Regions from separate parts of the Glaciecola sp. 2405UD65-10 genome, predicted to be linked through region 2. Evidence: predicted binding sites of a transcription regulator. Region 2 holds the regulator's gene; each other region holds the start of a gene.

Region 1 (3,285 bases), on a different contig from region 2:
TAATTTTTCAGCAAATAGTGCGAGTTGGTCACCTGATGGTTCTAAGATTTTGTTCACAACAAGTAATAATGGACAGTCTGAAATTCGCCTCATGTATGTTGATTCTGGAAATAGCTTTTCTTTAGCGCAACTACAAGCAAGCCCCTCAAATATATCGTGGTCTAAAGATGGCAGCATGATTGCATTTAACATGTTTGTAGCTTCTAAAACGCCATCATTTGCTAAACCTATGTCGCCACCTGAAGGAGCAAAGTGGAATCCACCTGTTAATGTGATTGATAACTTGGTTTTTCGATTTGATGGAGCAGGGTATTTAAAAGAAGGCGCGAACCAAGTTTTTACCCTTCCCATAGGTGGCGGCACACCTCGCCAAGTCAGTTTTGAAGAAACAAGCCTTTCTAATCCAGAGTGGCTTGACCCTGACACTTTATTGGTAACAGGAAACTTAGCTGAAGATAGTGACTTAGATCCTATTGAAAGTGAAATATACGCATTAAAACTTTCTGACTTTTCAATAAAAGCACTTACTACACGTGATGGCCCAGACAATAGCCCAGTCGTTTCCCCTGATGGAAAAATGATTGCTTATACTGGCTTTGACGATAAAGTAATGTCATACCAGCAAAGCGATTTATACCTAATGAAGCGAAACGGTGAAGAACAAAAAATTCTGGCTGAAGACTTTGAAGGGACATTCGAATCAATTAGTTGGACGTCTGATAGTAAGTACATACTAGCGCTTACGCAAGACCATGGCTTACTTTCACTTATTAAAGTAAGCCTATCTGGAAAGGTGAGTAAACTTCTCACTAATATTGGCGGAGAGTCTATTGGTCGTCCGTATGCGTCTGGCAGTTATTCTGTAAGTGCTGGGAGATCAGCACAGATTGCGTATACAAAAGGTTTCACTACCAAACCATCGGAAGTAGCGATTGCCAATATATCAGGTAAAAAAGAACGCATTTTGACGGACTTAAACAGTGATGTATTGCCCTATTTGGATATAGCGAAAGTAGAAGAAATAAAGGTTAAATCAAGCCATGACGGCCTAGAAATTGAAGCTTGGGTGGCTTTTCCTCCTGATTTTAAAGCTGATGCAAGTTATCCAATGATTTTAGAAATTCATGGTGGTCCGCATACTATGTATGGGCCAACGTTTAGTGCAGAAGTCCAGCGTTTTGCTGCAGAAGGCTATGTAACCGTTTGGTCTAATCCTAGGGGCTCTACCGGATACGGAGAAGATTTTGCGCAAGGCATTGACCTTAATTATCCGGGCTATGATTATAACGATTTAATGAGTGTAGTTGATGAAGTAATAGCGAGAAAATACGTAGACCCTGACCGTCTATTTGTGACCGGTGGTTCAGGCGGCGGCATTTTAACCGCTTGGATAGTCACGAAAACAAACCGTTTTGCCGCGGCAGCTTCCATTAAGCCGGTTATCAACTGGATGACAATGGCCTTAGCTGGCGATATTGCACAATACGTGCGTCGGCATTGGATACGCGCTGATCCTTGGTCAAATCCAGAAGCATTTTTGAAGCTATCACCTATTAGCTATGTTGATAAAATTGAAACGCCTACCTTGGTAATGGTGGGTGAAGAAGATTACCGCACACCAGCTTGGGAAGCGGAGCAGTTTTATACCGCGCTTAAAATGAATAAGGTTGATACCGCACTTATTCGTGTTCCCCTATCTCCTCACTATATAGCATCGCGTCCTAGCCGGCTAATTGCTAAGACTGACAACATTATGGCTTGGTTTAACATGTACGATACTAAAAAAGATGAAAGCGAGTAAATATTACACTTGCTAAGCTTCAATATTACAGTGATGCGTGCAGCTCATAGTTGTTAATGCATCACTGCATTTCGTATGCCTCTGTTTTGAAACGCTATTATGTACAATTTCTCTTTGGCAGATACTGGTACGTGCTTTGCTACTAGTAAGTACGACGGTTTGGAATCACGGATGTCGTGGCTACTGTGAGTAGTTACAACACTTATCGTAATTTAACTGAGGAGAATGTAATGAATAAAGATAGAATCGAAGGCAATTGGAAAGAATTAAAAGGCAAAGCCCAACAGCAATGGGGCGAGCTTACTAATGACGAACTTGACCAAATTGAAGGTAACCGAACTGAACTTGTAGGTAAGTTGCAGCAAAAGTACGGTAAAACCAAAGACGAGGCTGAGCGCGAAGTAGATGATTTCTTAAATAAACACTAAGCAAAGCTCTTTACCATACTGGCCGCTGGTACTGATGTTTCAGCGGTCAAATTGCTTACTAAGCGCTAGCGTAAAATTTACTAGGCTAGGATAGAATGCGTCAAAGCTCGTTTTTATTCGCTCCCTATTTTCGCCTACATACTCAAAAGCATGGTCAGCAAACACAATTTTGTATTTTAAGCGCTGCTCAATACTCTTGTATGCCCTTAAATAAGCATCCTGATTAATATAATCACCTAACCACTTATATTCTAGCAGACCACGCTTCACTCCATCGAAGTGCGGACTAATAGTTATGTCCTGCGTTGCTAACTCTTCATAAAATCCATTCAATATTGATTGTTGTGAACCCTTTGTGTATTGATGCCATTGAACACTTAAAAGATGATCAAAATAAATATCTATAATTACACCAGCCATACGTCGCAATTCATTAGGCATACTTGCTTTAAGCGCTTTGATATCAGGGTGTGAGTCGGTGAATGAATCTATTTTGCGATGTAAAAAAATACCTTGCTGTATGTGTATCGGTAAGGCTTGTAGATTTGTTCCTTTTACGAAGTCTCCTAAAAAGTTACCCAGCTTACTAGTACCAGATAAATGAGCTAGGTGAATATGGGCAAGGTAGTTCAAGCATTCTCCATTTTATAAAACTGCAAAAGCTTAAGTATAAATATACGGATAAATAAAACCATAGCCTAACAAAGTAATGGGTACCGAGAGTACGGTACTAATAGCAATAATTTGCGCCGCTAGCCCATGATTGCCCCCTATTTTGCGAACCATAACGTAGCTGGCCGCTGCAGTAGGGGACACAGCCATTAAGTATATAACCATTAAGGGCATGCCTGATACACCCAACTGCAAAGCCAAGAGTACTAGCACAAATGGGTACACAATGCATTTAACCGTTATACTTAAAACTGCAGATATGCCATTAGCTTTCATTGTGGAAAAGCGAAGCGCCGCGCCCGCGCACAATAGAGCTAGCGGTAGTGTGAGCTGTGCGAAATATTCTACACTGTTACTCATTATTGCCGGTATAGGCACTTGCAG
Region 2 (3,285 bases):
TTTTGATTTGCCGGTTACGCTTACGTCAAATCACCAAGCAATTGATGGCAAGAAAAAAACGTCTATTTTTACTGAAAATGTGGTTATTCGCCAAGGCAGTCTAGAATTACTTGCTGACCGCGTTGAACTTGATGCTACCAATGGCAAGCGCCAAGAAGTCATTATAGCAAGCGGCAGCCCCGCCAGTTACAAGCAGCGCTTAGAAGACGGTACTATAGTAGAAGCACGAGCTAACAAAATTGTATATACCGTAGCGTCTAGAACGCTTTCGCTTCGCGGCCAAGCCGTTATTGTGCAAAACGATGTGAAAGTAGATGGTGATTCTATTTTGTTTGATATGGCGAAAGAGCAAATCTTAGCTGAATCTGATGAAAACAGCAGTGGCCCCGTTACTACAGTAATAAGCCCTGGTGCATTTTCGCAAGAAAAGTCTGATTCAGAACAACAATAAACAACGCTATTGAAGGATTGTATTTGTGACCAGTACGCTGTGCGCCAGAAACTTAGCTAAATCGTATAAATCTCGCCAAGTTGTGCGCGATGTAAGCATTGAAGTATCAACAGGACAAATTGTTGGTCTGTTAGGCCCCAATGGTGCAGGTAAAACCACTACTTTTTATATGATAGTGGGTTTAGTACCACTAGATAAAGGCGATATTTTTATTGATCAAATGAACTTAAGCCACCTTCCTATGCACGAGCGTGCAAGAAATGGCATTGGTTATTTACCTCAAGAAGCCTCTATTTTCAGAAAACTCACTGTGTATGAAAATTTAATGGCCATATTGCAAACTCGCAAAGATATTTCAAAAGACCAGCGCGAAGTCATAGCTGATGAACTGCTTGATGATTTTAATATTAATCATATTCGTAACAGCCTTGGCATGAGTTTATCAGGTGGCGAAAGACGCCGCGTTGAAATTGCGCGGGCATTATCAGCTGATCCCAAGTTTATTTTGCTTGATGAACCCTTTGCAGGGGTTGATCCAATATCAGTAAATGACATTAAAAAAATAATTTACCAATTAAAAGAACGTGGCATTGGGGTTTTGATTACTGACCATAATGTAAAGGAAACCCTTGATGTATGTGAGCTTGCGTACATTGTGAGCCATGGAGAATTGATAGCTAGCGGCACGTCTGAAGAAGTTCTTGCTAATCAAACGGTAAGAGATGTTTATCTTGGCGAACAATTTGCATTATAAACCTCTTTTTTTTTCCTAATTAGGGAGTATGATAAGCATTAATGATAGGAATCGCTAGGTAAGGTAGATGTTTTACATACTTGAGATAGGCGCAGTAGAAGGATAGTAATGAAACCCTCGTTACAACTGAAGTTCAGTCAACAATTGACTATGACCCCCCAATTGCAACAAGCTATTAAGCTGCTGCAACTGTCAACACTTGATCTGCAACAAGAAATTCAAGAAGCCATTGAATCCAATCCCCTTTTGGAGACGGTAGAATTAGACTATAGCAATGAAAACGCTGACCGAGGCGAAACGCTCGATTCCCGAACTGACAAAGAACAAGCTTCAGCGAATATAGAAGGCGTAAACGAAGCGAATGCATCTTTAAGTAGTGGCGAAAAAGATGTTCCTGATCCTATGGATGCACATGAAGCACTTGAAAACCGCGATTTACCCAATGATTTACCGCTTGATAGTTCATGGGAAGATTACCTAGGTTCTACATCAGCCCCCACTAAAATGACCGGCTCAAGCCCTGACGACGACTACATATTCCAAGGCGAAACTACCGAAAACATTCAAGACCATTTGCTATGGCAAGCTGAAATGACGCATTTTAGCGATAATGACATGTCAATAGCGATTGCCATAATTGATTCAATTGACGAATCAGGCTATTTAACCAGTTCGTGTGAAAACATATTAGATAGCTTAGATAACGAAGACATTGATTTAGACGAAGTAGAATGCGTACTTAAACGTATTCAACGTTTTGACCCTATTGGTGCAGGCGCACGTTCAGTACAAGAATGCTTATTGGTGCAATTGCAACAATTTGATAACGATACACCATGGCTTGAGCAAGCCCGCTCACTGATTGAAGAACACGCTGACTTATTAAGCAGCAAAGACTACCGTACACTTATGCGTAAAACGCGTTTAAAGGAAGATCAACTGCGTGAAGTCATGCGCTTATTGAAAACCTTGAATCCTCGCCCGGGTAGCGCAGTTTCATCAAGAGAGCCTGAATATGTTATCCCCGATGTTAATGTTTACAAAAATAAAGGCGTGTGGACAGTTGAATTAAACAACGAAGCCCTACCCGCCCTTACCGTAAATGAAACCTACGCGAAACTATCGAAAACCAGTAATTCGAACGATTCGCAATATATAAAGTCTCATTTACAAGAAGCAAAATGGTTTATTAAAAGTTTGGAAAGCAGAAATGAAACCCTTTTGAAGGTGTCGCATTGTATTGTTGCTAAACAACGTGAATTTTTTGAGCAAGGTCCTGAAAAAATGCAGCCCATGGTATTAAACGATGTGGCTGAAATGGTAGACATGCACGAATCAACTATTTCACGTGTTACAACACAAAAGTACATGCACACCCCAAGAGGCATATTTGAGCTTAAGTATTTCTTTTCGTCACACGTATCTACAGAGTCTGGCGAAAATTGTTCTTCTACTGCTATTCGTGCGTTCATCAAAAAATTAGTTGCTGATGAACCATCGAACAAGCCGTTAAGTGATAGCAAGATTGCGCAATTGCTTGCCGATCAGGGCATTAATGTGGCCCGGCGAACAATTGCAAAATACCGGGAATCGTTAAACATTCCCCCTTCTAATCAACGAAAAAGCCTTGTCTAAAAGGCAAAGAGGACCATCAATATGCAAATTAACCTTACCGGTCATCACGTCGAAATCACCGACTCATTGCGCACTTATGTTGACACTAAGTTTGAAAAACTCGAACGACATTTCGACCATATCAATAATGTGCATGTAATACTTAACGTTGAAAAACTTAACCAAAAAGCGGAAGCCACTGTACACATGAGTGGTGGTGAAGTATTTGCTAACTCAGAACACACCGATATGTATGCGGCTATTGATGGCTTAATTGATAAGCTAGATCGCCAAGTTATTAAACACAAAGAAAAACTTAAGCGTCACTAAGCTAACTAACTATGATCATAAATGACATAATTTCACTTGACCGAACTCAATGTTCGGTTGAGTGCCATAGCAAAAAACGAATTTTTGAAAAAATTTCTGAAATTGCTGTATTGCAGTCACCTGAGCTTGACCAAGT
Region 3 (3,285 bases), on a different contig from region 2:
CTTAAGGGCAAAGAGTTTGTTTCTGCATCACAGTGCAATAGCTTAGCCGAGCAAATTAAGCAAAACATTCAGCAGCAGAGCCTTGCTACAGCGCCCGCTTGGCTATTTAAGCAAAAGCAAAGTACGCAAGCTTATTTGGGATTTGTTGATGATGCTTTAAGTGCGCATTTTGTTTCTATAACAGAGCCTGCTAGCGAAAATGAAAATACGCTAGCCACAGCAATTAACCCTGAGTTTAGCTTGCATTGCCTAGCTAGCGCTTCACTTGAAGGCAAAGACCAAGCGCTATTGTTAAATGCCAGCTTTCCTAGTGAATACGCGAAAGGCAAAGTGATTTGTAGTTGTTTTAACGTGCGCAAAAACGAAATACAAGAGGCAATTGCAAGCGGTTGTAACAGCGTAAATGCACTGGGCAATAAGCTTAAGTGCGGCACAAATTGTGGCTCGTGCAAAAGTGAATTAAGCGAGTTAATTAATTTAGCGGAACCTATAAATAGCAGTAAACCTAACGACAGAAAACAAAATAATTTAAGCAGTACCATCCCACTAACCGTTTTGGAGTGCTAAGCATGATGTTACATAATTCAATAAAATTACCTTTTCAAGCATTTGTTGATAAATGCAAACAGGCTAAGTTTCCTGCGTTTACCCATGGTTTATTTTCATCGCTTAACGATACTGATACAAAAAATCACAAAAACGGGCAAGTTATTATTTTAGGTGCAGGCCCTGGTGATGCAGAATTAATGACCATTAAAGGCTTAAAAGCCTTACAAAATGCAGATGTAGTGCTGTTTGATTGGTTAGTATCAAGCGAGGTGCTGGCACTAATACCACCACAGGTTGAAAAGATGTTTGTGGGGAAGCGCTGCGGTAAACATAGCATGCCGCAAGCGTCAATTTGTGACCTTGTTGTAGAACAAGCCCTTATGGGGAAAAAGGTTGTGCGCTTAAAAGGCGGTGACCCTGCTATATTCGCCAGAACCTTAGAAGAAACTCAATTAATTGCTCAACACAATATTCCTTTTTGTATTATTCCGGGTATAACGGCAGCATCGGGTGCGTCGGCTTATACCGGCTTAACGCTTACACATCGTGAGTGCGCGCAGTCAGTAAGGTATGTTACGGCTAGTTTAAAAACCCTAGAAGACGAGCCTAATTGGCAGCAAATTGTGAATAACTGTGAAACAGAAACGCTCGTTTTTTATATGGGCTTATCAAAATTATCCCTTATTGCTGAACGCTTAATGGAAGCAGGCGTAAGCGCTGACTTTCCTATTGCCGTTATTGATAAAGCATGCAGTATAGAGCAGCAAATGGTAACCGGGAATTTAGAAAACATTGCGGCTAATGAACAGGTGAAAACATTTACTGGACCGGCAATTATTGTTGTAGGGCGGGTTATTGATCATCACCAAGCCATTTCAATTAATCCTATAACAATGCAACCGCTTACTGCTTCGGCTATTGCACTATAAAAGTGCGCTTTTTTAATGTTGGTTTATAAATACCCTAAATTGAGCTTGTTTCAATAATAGATAAAATTATAAGCGCTTGATTTTAAATAGTTAAATTCAATTGCTAGTATTGGCAGAATGCTTGCAACCCTACTGAGTATACTTACTTTACTAGGTTAATCTGTTTTGTTAAACAGAGCCACTCGCCATTGAATATTTTACTTATTGATGACAACGAAAATCGCGCTGAAGCAATCAAGCTTGCGCTGCAGGGGACCGATTACCATATTACCCACTTGGTAAGTTCGGGAGCGTCTCTTCTAAAATTAGTAGAAAACAGCCAGCCTGATATGATTGTAATTGATATTGAATCACCTGATCGCGATATACTTGAGAGCCTACATACGCTTAATCAAATCAACCCCAAGCCTATTGTGTTATTCACCGAAACCGAAGATGCCGCTGTAATGAAGCGCTCTATTAAGTCAGGTGTGAGTGCCTATGTAACAGGTAACGCCGACCTAGGCCGCGTGCGTTCTATTCTTGATGCTGCCTCAGCACGCTTTGAAGAATTCCAAGAGCTAAAACAAGCGCTTAGAACTACGCAAGATCAGCTTGAAGCACATAAAACGGTTGATCAAGCCAAGCGTTTACTTATGAAAAAACAAAACTTAGATGAAGCTTCTGCATACAAAGCCATGCGAAAAATGGCGATGGACAGCGGCCAAAAGCTAGAGCAAGTATCTGCTAACTTATTAACTGTATTGAAGAATTTACCATGAGTGCTATTTTAAACACCTCACTGAATATTGGCTTTGTGAAACTTACCGACGCTGCCCCATATGTTATTGCGAAAGAGTTGGGTTTTTTTGATAAATACGCCCTTGATGTTGATTTACGTCCGCAAAATTCGTGGTCAACTTTACGCGACAAACTAGAAGCTGGCATGCTTGATGCGGCGCAAATGTTAGCGCCTATGCCAATTGCTAGTGCGCTTGGTATTAGTGGAGCGCGCCAAGATATTATTACGCCACTAGTGACCAGCCAAAACGGGAATGCGATTACTATATCGATTGCACTGGTGGAAGAAATTAAAACTGCACTGAGTTTGGATTCACTCCCATTGCCCATGCCGGCGAGCATTTTGAAACAACTAATAGATATACGAAAGCAAAACAACAAAGCAAAACTCCGCTTTGCCTCTGTGTTTCCGTTTAGTTGCCATTACTTACAATTGTTAGACTATTTTGCGCAAGGCGATATTGCGCTAAATGACGTAGAGCTGTTATTCATACCCCCAACGAGTATGACCGACAGCTTAGCAAGTGAAGATATTGATGGATTTTGCGTAGGTGGCCCGTATAACGCCAGTTCGGTTCGCAAGCAAATTGGTGCTACTATTGTGACGTCTTACGACATTTGGCAAGATCGCGCCGAAAAGGTACTGGGTATTACCGAAGAAGCTTACAAGCAAAGGCCTGAAGTATTTCATGCTTTGTGCGCGGCTATAATTGATGCCTGTGAATGGCTCAAGGATGTGCCGAATAGATTTGAAGCCGCTAGGATACTTGCACAAGATAAGTATTTATCAACGCCTATTGAATGCATAGCGCCTTCCCTTATTGGAAGTTGTTTAACTATGTATGGGGTTTCTCCGCGCCACCTTACCCACTACAATCGTTTTAGCGCCTTAAATGAAAAAGATGAACTGGCAATAAATCGCCCTAGTGCCGAACAAGGAACTTGGTTGCTCAACAAAATTCAACATGCTTGGCCACATTTGTGCCCTACTACTAGCGCAAATATAAAGATAGAAGATTGTTTTAGA

Evidence for each region. The regulator sigma-54, encoded in region 2, starts transcription at its own class of promoters, with help from an activator protein. The targets are predictions, from matches to a motif close to GTTGGCACGNNNNTNGNNT.
Region 1: ACOI22_RS17260 (CsbD family protein) is a predicted target of sigma-54. The motif match lies at 1,925-1,943, and genes of this name have one in related genera.
Region 3: ACOI22_RS13905 (ANTAR domain-containing response regulator) is a predicted target of sigma-54. The motif match lies at 1,587-1,605, and genes of this name have one in related genera.

Annotation. Positions count from the first base shown of each region.
Region 1 is NZ_JBMEUF010000004.1:112,043-115,327, reverse strand. It holds gene ACOI22_RS17265 (prolyl oligopeptidase family serine peptidase) at 1-1,801, shown strand, start outside; gene ACOI22_RS17260 (CsbD family protein) at 2,032-2,229, shown strand; gene ACOI22_RS17255 (ACP phosphodiesterase) at 2,269-2,862, opposite strand; gene ACOI22_RS17250 (AEC family transporter) at 2,893-3,285, opposite strand, start outside.
Region 2 is NZ_JBMEUF010000003.1:45,284-48,568, reverse strand. It holds gene lptA (lipopolysaccharide transport periplasmic protein LptA) at 1-451, shown strand, start outside; gene lptB (LPS export ABC transporter ATP-binding protein) at 477-1,205, shown strand; gene ACOI22_RS15435 (RNA polymerase factor sigma-54) at 1,314-2,840, shown strand; gene hpf (ribosome hibernation promoting factor) at 2,862-3,149, shown strand; gene ptsN (PTS IIA-like nitrogen regulatory protein PtsN) at 3,161-3,285, shown strand, end outside.
Region 3 is NZ_JBMEUF010000002.1:390,078-393,362, reverse strand. It holds gene ACOI22_RS13915 (molybdopterin-dependent oxidoreductase) at 1-567, shown strand, start outside; gene cobA (uroporphyrinogen-III C-methyltransferase) at 570-1,478, shown strand; gene ACOI22_RS13905 (ANTAR domain-containing response regulator) at 1,667-2,239, shown strand; gene ACOI22_RS13900 (CmpA/NrtA family ABC transporter substrate-binding protein) at 2,236-3,285, shown strand, end outside.